One region of the Streptomyces sp. NPDC007905 genome, then DNA from elsewhere that is predicted to be linked to it. Evidence: riboswitches for the same ligand, from Rfam matches in the RefSeq annotation. Region 1 holds a riboswitch; each other region holds the start of a gene.
What was found. Region 1 has a riboswitch for thiamine pyrophosphate ahead of ACFZDC_RS20670 (thiamine ABC transporter substrate-binding protein). Riboswitches for the same ligand answer to the same signal wherever they lie in the genome.

Region 1 (3,268 bases):
ACAGCCCGCAGCAACTGCTTGCCCGGGAAGTCGAGGCGGGCGAAGACGTAGGCGGCGGGCAGCGCGAACACCAGGGTGAGCACGGTGGAGGCGAGGGCCTGCCAGGTGGTGAACCACAGCACGTGCCGGATGTCCGGCTGTGTGACGATGTCCGCCATCCGCCCGAACTGCCAGGCGCCGTCCACCTTCAGCCCGCGCGCGACGATCGCGGCTACCGGCCAGGCGAAGAACACCGCGAAGAACGCGACGGGCAGGGCCATGAGCCCGAGCCGCGCCGCGCTCCCCGTGCGGCCGCCCTTGCGGGGGGCTACTTCAGTACGAGCGACGTCCACGACTTGACCCACTGATCACGGTTGGCGGCGATCTTGCCGGGGGCCATGGTCTCGGGGTTCTTGGCCACCGGCCCGTACTTGGTGAACTCGGCGGGCACCGCGGCGCCCTTCACCACCGGGTACACGAACATTTTCAACGGCATGTCCTGCTGGAACTCCTTGGAGAGCAGGAAGTCGATGAACGCCTTGCCGCCCTTGGTGTTCTGCGCGTTGCTCAGCAGCCCGGCGAACTCGATCTGCCGGAAGCAGGTACCGGTCGCCACGCCGGTCGGGGCGGTGCTGGGCCGCTTCTTGGCGTAGATCACCTCGGCGGGCGGGGAGGAGGCGTACGACACCACGAGCGGCCGGTCGCCGCCCGCCTTCTTGCCCTCGGATGAGCCGGAGAACTCCTGGTAGTAGGCCTGCTCCCAGCCGTCGACGACCTTGACGCCGTTGGCCTTGAGCTTCTTCCAGTAGTCCGGCCAGCCGTGGTCGCCGTACTGCGCGGCGCTGCCGAGCAGGAAGCCGAGGCCCGGCGAGGAGGTGGCGGCGTTCTCGGTGACGAGGAGGTTCTTGTACTCGGGCTTGGCCAGATCGGCGAAGGTCTGCGGCGGCGTCAGCTTGTGCGCACTGAAGTAGGCCTTGTCGTAGTTGACGCAGATGTCGCCGAAGTCGATCGGCGTGACGCGGTGCTTGCCCTGGTCCAGCTGGTACTGGGCACCGACCGCGCCGAGCCCCTTCGCCTCGTACGGCTGGAACAGACCGTTGTCGAGGGCCCGGGACAGCAGGGTGTTGTCCACGCCGAAGAAAACGTCGCCCTGCGGGTTGTCCTTGGTCAGGACCGCCTTGTTGACGGCCTGACCGGCATCGCCGCTCTTGAGGACCCTGACCTTGTACCCGGACTGCTTCTCGAAGTCCTTGAGTACCTTCTTGGAGACGGCCCACGAGTCGTGGCTGACCAGGGTCACGGTCTTGGAGTCCGTGGACCCCTTGGCGTCCGTCGACCCGCACCCGGTCAGGGCGGACACGGTGACGAGGCCGAGCCCGACCGCCGCGGCCACGAAGGTCTTGTTGTGCACTGGATGTCCTCCTGGGGTTGGCCAGGAAGAGACGCGGCCCTGCCCGGGCTCCGCGAGGGAGGCCCGGGCAGGGCGCAACAGCTTGAGTGGTGACCGAACTTCCTACCCAGAATGACCTGGGCGAGGTTCAGAGGGTCTGCGGCCCGGTTGCCGCACTCTCAGCGCTGTGGCGCTCCCCTGTCGGAATATAAAGATATGTGGACGTGGTCAGATTACCGCTCGGTGGCCGCGAGCTGACCACACGCCCCGTCGATCTCCTGCCCCCGGGTGTCCCGGACGGTGACAGGCACACCATGGGCGGCGATGGCCTCCACGAACGCCTTCTCGTCCTCGGGCCGCGACGCGGTCCACTGCGACCCCGGCGTCGGGTTCAGCGGAATCAGGTTGACGTGCACGGGCTTGCCCTTGAGTAGCCGCCCGAGCCGGTCGCCGCGCCAGGCCTGGTCGTTGATGTCACGGATCAGCGCGTACTCGATGGACAGCCGGCGTCCGGACTTCTCCACGTACTCGAACCCGGCGTCCAGCACCTCGCGCACCTTCCACCGCGTGTTCACGGGGACGAGGGTGTCGCGCAGCTCGTCGTCGGGCGCGTGCAGGGAGATCGCGAGCCGGCACTTGAAGCCCTCGTCGGAGAGCCGGTGAATGGCGGGCACGAGCCCGACCGTCGACACGGTGATGCCCCGCTGCGAGAGCCCGAGCCCGTCCGGCGCGGGATCGGTGAGCGCCCGAATGGCGCCCACGACCCGCTTGTAGTTGGCGAGCGGCTCCCCCATCCCCATGAAGACGATGTTGGAAAGCCGCGCCGGTCCACCGGGCACCTCCCCGTCCCGCAGGGCCCGCATACCGTCGACGATCTGATGGACGATCTCGGCGGTGGACAGATTCCGGTCGAGACCGGCCTGTCCGGTGGCGCAGAACGGGCAGTTCATCCCGCACCCCGCCTGCGAGCTGATGCACATGGTGACCCGGTCCGGGTACCGCATCAGCACGGACTCGACCAGCGTCCCGTCGAACAGCCGCCACAGCGTCTTGCGCGTCGTCCCCTGGTCGGTCGACAGATGCCGTACGACGGTCATCAGCTCCGGCAGCAGCGCCTCGCGCAGCCTGTCCCGCGAGCCGGCCGGGATGTCGGTCCACTGCTCGGGGTCGTGCGCGTACCGCGCGAAGTAGTGCTGCGAGAGCTGCTTGGCACGGAACGGCTTCTCACCGATCTCGGCCACGGCGTCCTTGCGCTCGGCGGGCGTGAGGTCGGCGAGATGCCGCGGCGGCTTCTTGGCTCCGCGCGGGGCGACGAAAGTGAGTTCTCCGGGCTTGGGCATGGTGGTACCAGTGTCGCAGATCCACTTGGGTGACCTGCGGCTCACGCTTCGGCCGACTGTCATTCCTGGCCGTCACCGGTCGTCACTGATCGCCCGCGGACGGCCCACAGACGGCCCAGCCGATGGGGCCATTCTCCCTGCCCATGTGCTCGACGGTGTCCGCTTGGCCCCTTCTCGTAACAGTGACCGGGGCGCCGGTGGGAAGGCCAATGGCCTGTGACGCTGGTCGTCAGCGCAGCCATGGACCAGGCGGAGCGGCTGGGGCGGAGAGGCCGGCGGACAGGGCGCCGCGGATCTTGCGCACCGCCCGACCACTCGATACAGCCGCCTCGTGACAAGCGACTCTAAGCCGACCAAGGACAAGGCCGGAGCAGCCCTGGCCGCCACAACCACCTTTCTCTTCATCTCCGAGCCTGCCCATGAAACGGCGGAAGGGCTCAACTTTGAGTACGCACACATGGCCGCCGCTCTCGATCTTGCGGAGTTGGGGTTACGCGACGCTCAGCCCGTTGGTCCTCGCTGCTTAGGAACACGCGGGGAACACGCCTATCAGCGACTT
Region 2 (3,268 bases), on a different contig from region 1:
GTCCCCGGTGACCGGCGTGAGCAGCACCCCGTTGCGGTAGTGCCCGGTGGCCAGCAGCAGCCCGTCGAGCCCGGAGGGGCCGAGCAGCGGCGCGTTGTCGGGGGAGCCGGGACGCAGACCCGCCCGGGTCTCGGTGAGGGGCAGCTCGGTGATCCCCGGCACCAGCTCATGGGCGTCGCGCAGCAGCTCGTAGACGCCGCCCGCGGTCACCGTCGTGTCCCAGCCCAGCTCCTCGCTGGTCGCGCCGACGACCAGCTCACCGTTCTCCCGGGGCACCAGGTAGACCTGGCTGCCGCGCACCACGGCCCGCACGGTGCGGCTCAGGAAGGGCGCGTACCGGCGCGGCACGGTCAGCCGCAGCACCTGTCCCTTCACCGGCCGTACGGGAGGCAGCACGTCGTCCGGGACGCCCGTCAGACGTCCGCTCAGGCTCCCGCCCGCCAGCACCACCTGACCCGCGCCCAGCCCGGTACCGTCCGCCGTGGTGATCCCGGCGGCCCGGTCCCCCGCGACGTCGAGCCGCTCGGCCCACGACCGGTGGAACACCACCCCGGCCCGCTCGCACGCGGTCACCAGGGCCGACGCCAGCCGCCGCGGGTCGATCTGGTGGTCGCCGTCGACCCGCAGCCCGCCGCGCACACCGGGCGCGAGCATGGGCTCCAGGCGCCGGCAGTCCCGCCCCGACAGCCACTCCGACTCCAGGCCCGAACGCTGCTGCAGCGCGTGCAGTTCGCGCAGATGCGCGCGGTCGTCGGCGTCGAGCGCGACGGCGAGCGTGCCGCTGCGCCGGTAGCCGAGGTCGTGTCCGGTCAGCTCGGTCAGCTCGGCCGCGAAGTCCGGGTAGCGGCGGGCGGATTCCATGTTCAGGGCGAGCAGCGTCTCCTCGCCGTAGTGCAGTTCGGTGACCGCGGCCAGCATCCCCGCCGCGACCCGCGCGGCCCCGCCACCGGGCTCCGGGTCCACCACGGCCGTGGCGAGCCCCCGCTGCGCGGCACGCCAGGCCGTGACCAGGCCGATGATTCCGCCCCCGATGACGAGGACGTCGGGTGTACGTGACGACATGGGCGTCCAGCCCCTCCCTTCGCCGGCATGACCCGGATCAGGTTCGTACGGTCGGAGGCCGCCAGCCTCCCTCTCAGCCCGGTGCGTCCGGGCTCCCGCGAGTGCTTGTACGGTGGCCACCCTAGCCCGCGGAGTACGTCGCCTGTAAGGGAGCCCCCGGCCATGACCCGCTCGCTCGACGGACTGGTCCTGGCCCCGGTGGCGGACCAGGCCCCAGGTCAGGTGGGTACGCGCACCCGGTTCGCGTACCACGAGAAGGACGGGGAGATCTGGGCCGAGTACGCCGGCGGCGACGTCGTACGCGGCCATCTGGTCGGCACCCGGGAGGGCGACCGGCTGGACTTCCGCTACGTGCAGCTCAAGCGGGACGGCACCACCTCCTCGGGGCACTGCGTGGCGACGGCCGTGGAACTGCCGGACGGGCGGGTGCGCGTGGAGGAGGCCTGGCGGTGGGAGTCGCAGCCGGGCGCCGGGACGAGCATTGTGGAACAGGTCACCGAGCACGCCCCCTGACTGACGTTTTGTCAGTTGTCTATGGTGATCGAGTGAGCGAGCAGACACCGCAACAGGGCACGTCACAGGGACGGCACGTGGTCGTCGTCGGCGCGGGCATGGCCGGGGTGCAGACCGCGGTCGCCCTGCGGGAGCAGGGCTTCACGGGCACCGTCACGCTGATCGGCGCCGAGCCCCACCAGCCGTACGACCGGCCGCCGCTGTCCAAGGCCGTGCTGCTCGGCACGGCCGAGGGCTCAGCCTTCGACATCGACTTCGAGGCCCTCGGTATCGAACTGCGGCTCGGCTGCGAGGCGCTGGGCGTGCGCCCCGGCGACCACGAGCTGGGCACCGAGGCGGGACCCGTCCCGTACGACGTCCTGGTGCTCGCCACGGGTGCCGAACCGATCCGGCTGCCGGGTGCCGAGGGCGTGCCCGGCGTGCACCTGCTGCGCACCCTGGACGACGCCGAACGGCTGCGGCCCGTGCTCGCCCGGCAGCACGACATCGTGGTCGTCGGCGCCGGCTGGATCGGCGCCGAGTTCGCCACGGCCGCCCGCGAGGCCGGCTGTGCCGTGACCGTCGTGGAGGCCGCCGACCGGCCGCTGGCCGGCGCCCTGCCCGCCGAGGTCGCCGCGCCGATGACCGTTTGGTACGCCGACAGCGGCGCCGAGCTGCGCACCCACGCGCGCGTGGAGCGCGTCGAGCCCGGCACGGTGGTGCTCGGCGACGGCACACGGCTGCCCGCGGGCGCCGTGGTGGTCGGCATCGGCGCCCGGCCGGCCACCGGCTGGCTGGCCGGTTCCGGCATCGAGCGGGGCGCGCACGGCGAGGTCGTGGCCGACGCCCACCTGCGGACCTCCGCCGAGGACGTGTACGCGGTCGGCGACTGCGCCTCCTTCCCCTCGGCCCGCTACGGCGCCCGGCTTCTGGTCCACCACTGGGACAACGCCCTGCAGGGCCCGCGCACGGTCGCCGCGAACATCCTGGGCGAGATCCCCATGGCCTACGACCCGGTGCCGTACTTCTGGTCGGAGCAGTTCGGCCGGTTCGTCCAGTACGCCGGCCACCACCCCGCGGCCGACCGCATGGTGTGGCGCGGCGACCCGGCGAGCCCGGCCTGGACCGTCTGCTGGCTGCGCGAGGACCGGCTGGTGGCTCTGCTGGCCGTGGGCAGGCCGCGCGATCTGGCCCAGGGCCGGCGGCTGATCGAGACCGGCCGGCGCATGGATCCCGAGGCCCTGACCGACCCGGCGCGGCCCCTGAAGGAAGCCACCGTCGGCTAGGCGCGTCCTCCCGCGTGGACCGGCCTGACTTCCGACTGTCAGTGGGGGATGGCAGGCTAGTTTCCGTGACCGAGATTGACGCAAAGATTGATGCTCTCGTCCCCGCCTGGCTCACTCTCCCCGATATCGCCGAAAAGTTCGGCGTCGAGGTGACGCGTGTGAGGCAGCTGGTCAAGGAGGGCCAGCTCATCGCCGTACGCCGAGGTGAGAACCGGGCGCTGCACGTCCCCGCCGCCTTCATCGACGGGGACAAGGTCGTCAAGGGCCTGACCGGGACCCTGACGCTCCTGAGGGACGACGGCTTCACGGTCGAAGAGATGATCGAATGGCTCTTCACCCCCGACCCGACCCTGCCCGGCACCCCCGCGCAGGCCCTGAGCGAGAATCGCGGCACGGAGGTGAAGCGCCGCGCCCAGGCGCTCGCCGTC
Region 3 (3,268 bases), on a different contig from region 1:
TTCCCGGAGATGCCCGGGAGCAGCGCCCATCTCGATGCGTCAGTCCGCCAACGGCAGGTACACCCGGTTACCCGCGGCCGCGAACTCCTTCGACTTCTGGGCCATGCCCTCCTCGATCTCGGCCCGGCTGCCGCCGTGTTCGCGGCGGATGTCCTGCGAGATCTTCATGCTGCAGAACTTCGGCCCGCACATGGAGCAGAAGTGGGCCGTCTTGGCCGGCTCGGCCGGCAGCGTCTCGTCGTGGAACTCCCGTGCCGTGTCGGGGTCCAGGGCGAGGTTGAACTGGTCCTCCCACCGGAACTCGAAGCGGGCGTCGGACAGCGCGTCGTCCCACTCCTGCGCATCGGGGTGCCCCTTGGCGAGATCGGCGGCATGGGCGGCGATCTTGTAGGTGATGACGCCGGTCTTGACGTCGTCGCGGTTGGGCAGACCCAGGTGTTCCTTGGGCGTGACGTAGCAGAGCATCGCCGTACCCCACCAGGCGATCATCGCGGCGCCGATGCCGGAGGTGATGTGGTCGTACGCCGGCGCGATGTCCGTCGTCAGCGGGCCGAGCGTATAGAACGGAGCTTCATCGCAGATCTCCTGCTGAAGGTCGATGTTCTCCTTGATCTTGTGCATCGGGACGTGTCCCGGGCCCTCGATCATGGTCTGTACGTTGAAACGCTTCGCGATCCGGTTGAGTTCCCCGAGCGTGCGCAACTCCGCGAACTGCGCCTCGTCATTGGCGTCGGCGATCGAGCCGGGCCGGAGGCCGTCACCCAGCGAGTACGTGACGTCGTAGGCCGCGAGGATCTCGCAGAGTTCCTCGAAGTTCTCGTACAGGAACGATTCCTTGTGGTGCGCCAGGCACCACGCGGCCATGATGGAGCCGCCGCGCGAGACGATGCCGGTCTTGCGGTTGGCGGTGAGCGGCACGTACGGCAGGCGCACGCCCGCGTGGACGGTCATGTAGTCCACGCCCTGCTCGGCCTGCTCGATGACGGTGTCCTTGTAGATCTCCCAGGTCAGCTCCTCGGCCTTGCCGTCGACCTTCTCCAGCGCCTGGTAGAGCGGCACCGTGCCGATGGGTACGGGGGAGTTGCGCAGCACCCACTCTCGGGTGGTGTGGATGTTGCGACCGGTGGAGAGGTCCATGACCGTGTCGGCGCCCCAGCGGGTCGCCCAGGTCATCTTCTCGACCTCCTCCTCGATGGAGGACGTGACGGCGGAGTTGCCGATGTTGGCGTTGACCTTCACCAGGAACCGCTTGCCGATGATCATCGGCTCGATCTCCGGGTGGTTCACGTTGGCCGGAAGCACCGCTCGGCCCGCCGCGATCTCCTCGCGGACCACCTCGGGTGAAACGTTCTCCCGCAGGGCCACGAACTCCATCTCGGGCGTGACCTCGCCCCGGCGTGCGTACGCGAGCTGCGTGACCGCGTTGCCGTCACGGCCCCGGCGCGGCTGGCGCGGGCGCCCGGGGAAGACCGCGTCCAGGTTGCGCAGCCCGCCGCGGGGCGAGGTGTGCTTGATCCCGTCGTCCTCGGGGCGGACGGGGCGGCCCGCGTACTCCTCGGTGTCACCGCGGGCGATGATCCAGTTCTCCCGCAGCGGCGACAGGCCCCTACGGACATCCGTTTCGACGAGTGGATCGGTGTACGGGCCCGACGTGTCGTACAGCGTGACCGACTGCCCGTTGGTGAGGTGCACCTGACGGACCGGCACGCGCAGGTCGGGGCGCGTGCCCTCGACGTACGCCTTGTGCCAGCCGATGGACTTCCCGGCCCCCTGGGACGTCTCGTCCTGAACGGAGGCAGGCGTGCGTGCGTCCTTGTTGGTCATGAGACCTACTCCCTACGCCGGCATTACCCGGTAACAGGTTCGGCGGTCGACGCAGCGGTTTCCGTCCGCCGATGTGTCCCGTGAAACCTCGTTCCACGTGAAACATCGCGAATACGGAGGTCAGCGCCCTCTCAGCCCGGTGCTCCGAGCTCCCGCGTGTGCAAAGGTGGCTCCACGCTAGCGTCAATTCGGGCGCGGTGAACAGAGGGCCTCTACCGTTCTTGCGATGATCGGGCGGTGACCAGGATGGAGCAGTACCCGTACCCACCGCCCGAGCCGCCGCGCGGTGGCGACTCCGGACAGGGCGGTGGACACGGCCATGACGGCCACGCATCCGGGGGTGGGCCGGTGCAGGCCCCCCACCACAACAGTGGTGCAGCCCATACCCACGTGCCGGGGCACCCTGGCCAGGGCAACGGCCGTGACCCCGGGCATGCTCAGGGGCACGGGCACACCCACGACTCCAGTACCGGCGACGGCCACGGCCATCCGCAAGACCGGAGTCCGGGCGGCGGCCACGCGCACGGTCACAGTCACAGCCATGGACCCGCCGCGCCTGTCTCGAAGCATCTACGCAAGGTCATCGCTGCGATCCTGATCCCGTTCACGGCAGCGGTCGTGGTCGGCCTGGTGCTGCTGTGGCCCGGGGGAGCTCCGCCGCACCAGCGCACCGGCGTCGGCTTCGACCGCCAGACGCAGCAGGCCACGGTCACCAAGGTGGTCGAGGTGAGCTGCAAGTCGGTGAACGCCTCGGGGGACACCCCGACCGGCGACATCTCCACCGCCGAGGGCAACTCGGCGCAGCAGGAGGCGAAGGGCAGCTGCAAGAAGGCCACGGTCCGGGTCGACACCGGTAAGGACCAGGGCCGTACGTTCACCGAGATCGTGCAGCCGGACCAGCCACGGCAGTTGCACCGGGGCGAGAAGGTCGTGGTCGCCTATGAGCCCTCGGCCCCCAAGGACCTGCAGTACTCCGTCACCGATGTGAACCGTACGTTCCCGATGGCACTGCTGGCGGGGATCTTCGCGCTCGCCGTCGTGGTGGTGGGCCGGCTGCGCGGTGTCATGGCGCTGGTCGCACTGGCCGTGAGCTTCCTGGTGCTCACTCTGTTCATCCTGCCGGCGATCCTGCAGGGATCGAATCCGCTGCTGGTGGCCGTCGTCGGGGCAAGCGCCATCATGCTCATCGCGCTCTACATGTGCCATGGGTTGTCGGCCCGTACGTCGGTCGCGGTGCTCGGCACGCTCTGCTCCCTTCTGCTGATCGGCATCCTCGGCTCGGAGTTCATCGACTGGGCCGTGCTCACCGGCAACACGGACGACAACACGGGTCTGATCCACGGCCTGTATCCGTCGATCGACATGAGCGGTCTGCTGCTGGCCGGGGTCATCATCGGTTCACTGGGTGTCCTGGACGATGTGACGGTGACACAGACGTCGGCGG

Region 2: linked by a shared signal. The riboswitch ahead of thiO (glycine oxidase ThiO) and the one ahead of ACFZDC_RS20670 (thiamine ABC transporter substrate-binding protein) in region 1 are both predicted to bind thiamine pyrophosphate.
Region 3: linked by a shared signal. The riboswitch ahead of thiC (phosphomethylpyrimidine synthase ThiC) and the one ahead of ACFZDC_RS20670 (thiamine ABC transporter substrate-binding protein) in region 1 are both predicted to bind thiamine pyrophosphate.

What each region holds. Positions count from the first base shown of each region.
Region 1 is NZ_JBIBKS010000011.1:62,777-66,044, forward strand. Features, by position in the region: gene ACFZDC_RS20665 (ABC transporter permease subunit) at 1-260, opposite strand, end outside; gene ACFZDC_RS20670 (thiamine ABC transporter substrate-binding protein) at 308-1,390, opposite strand; TPP riboswitch at 1,472-1,579, opposite strand; gene rlmN (23S rRNA (adenine(2503)-C(2))-methyltransferase RlmN) at 1,603-2,709, opposite strand.
Region 2 is NZ_JBIBKS010000020.1:157,441-160,708, reverse strand. Features, by position in the region: gene thiO (glycine oxidase ThiO) at 1-1,062, opposite strand, end outside; TPP riboswitch at 1,060-1,171, opposite strand; gene ACFZDC_RS31170 (hypothetical protein) at 1,225-1,575, shown strand; gene ACFZDC_RS31165 (FAD-dependent oxidoreductase) at 1,608-2,840, shown strand; gene ACFZDC_RS31160 (Rv2175c family DNA-binding protein) at 2,906-3,268, shown strand, end outside.
Region 3 is NZ_JBIBKS010000002.1:143,392-146,659, forward strand. Features, by position in the region: gene thiC (phosphomethylpyrimidine synthase ThiC) at 40-1,824, opposite strand; TPP riboswitch at 1,817-1,990, opposite strand; gene ACFZDC_RS04315 (YibE/F family protein) at 2,062-3,268, shown strand, end outside.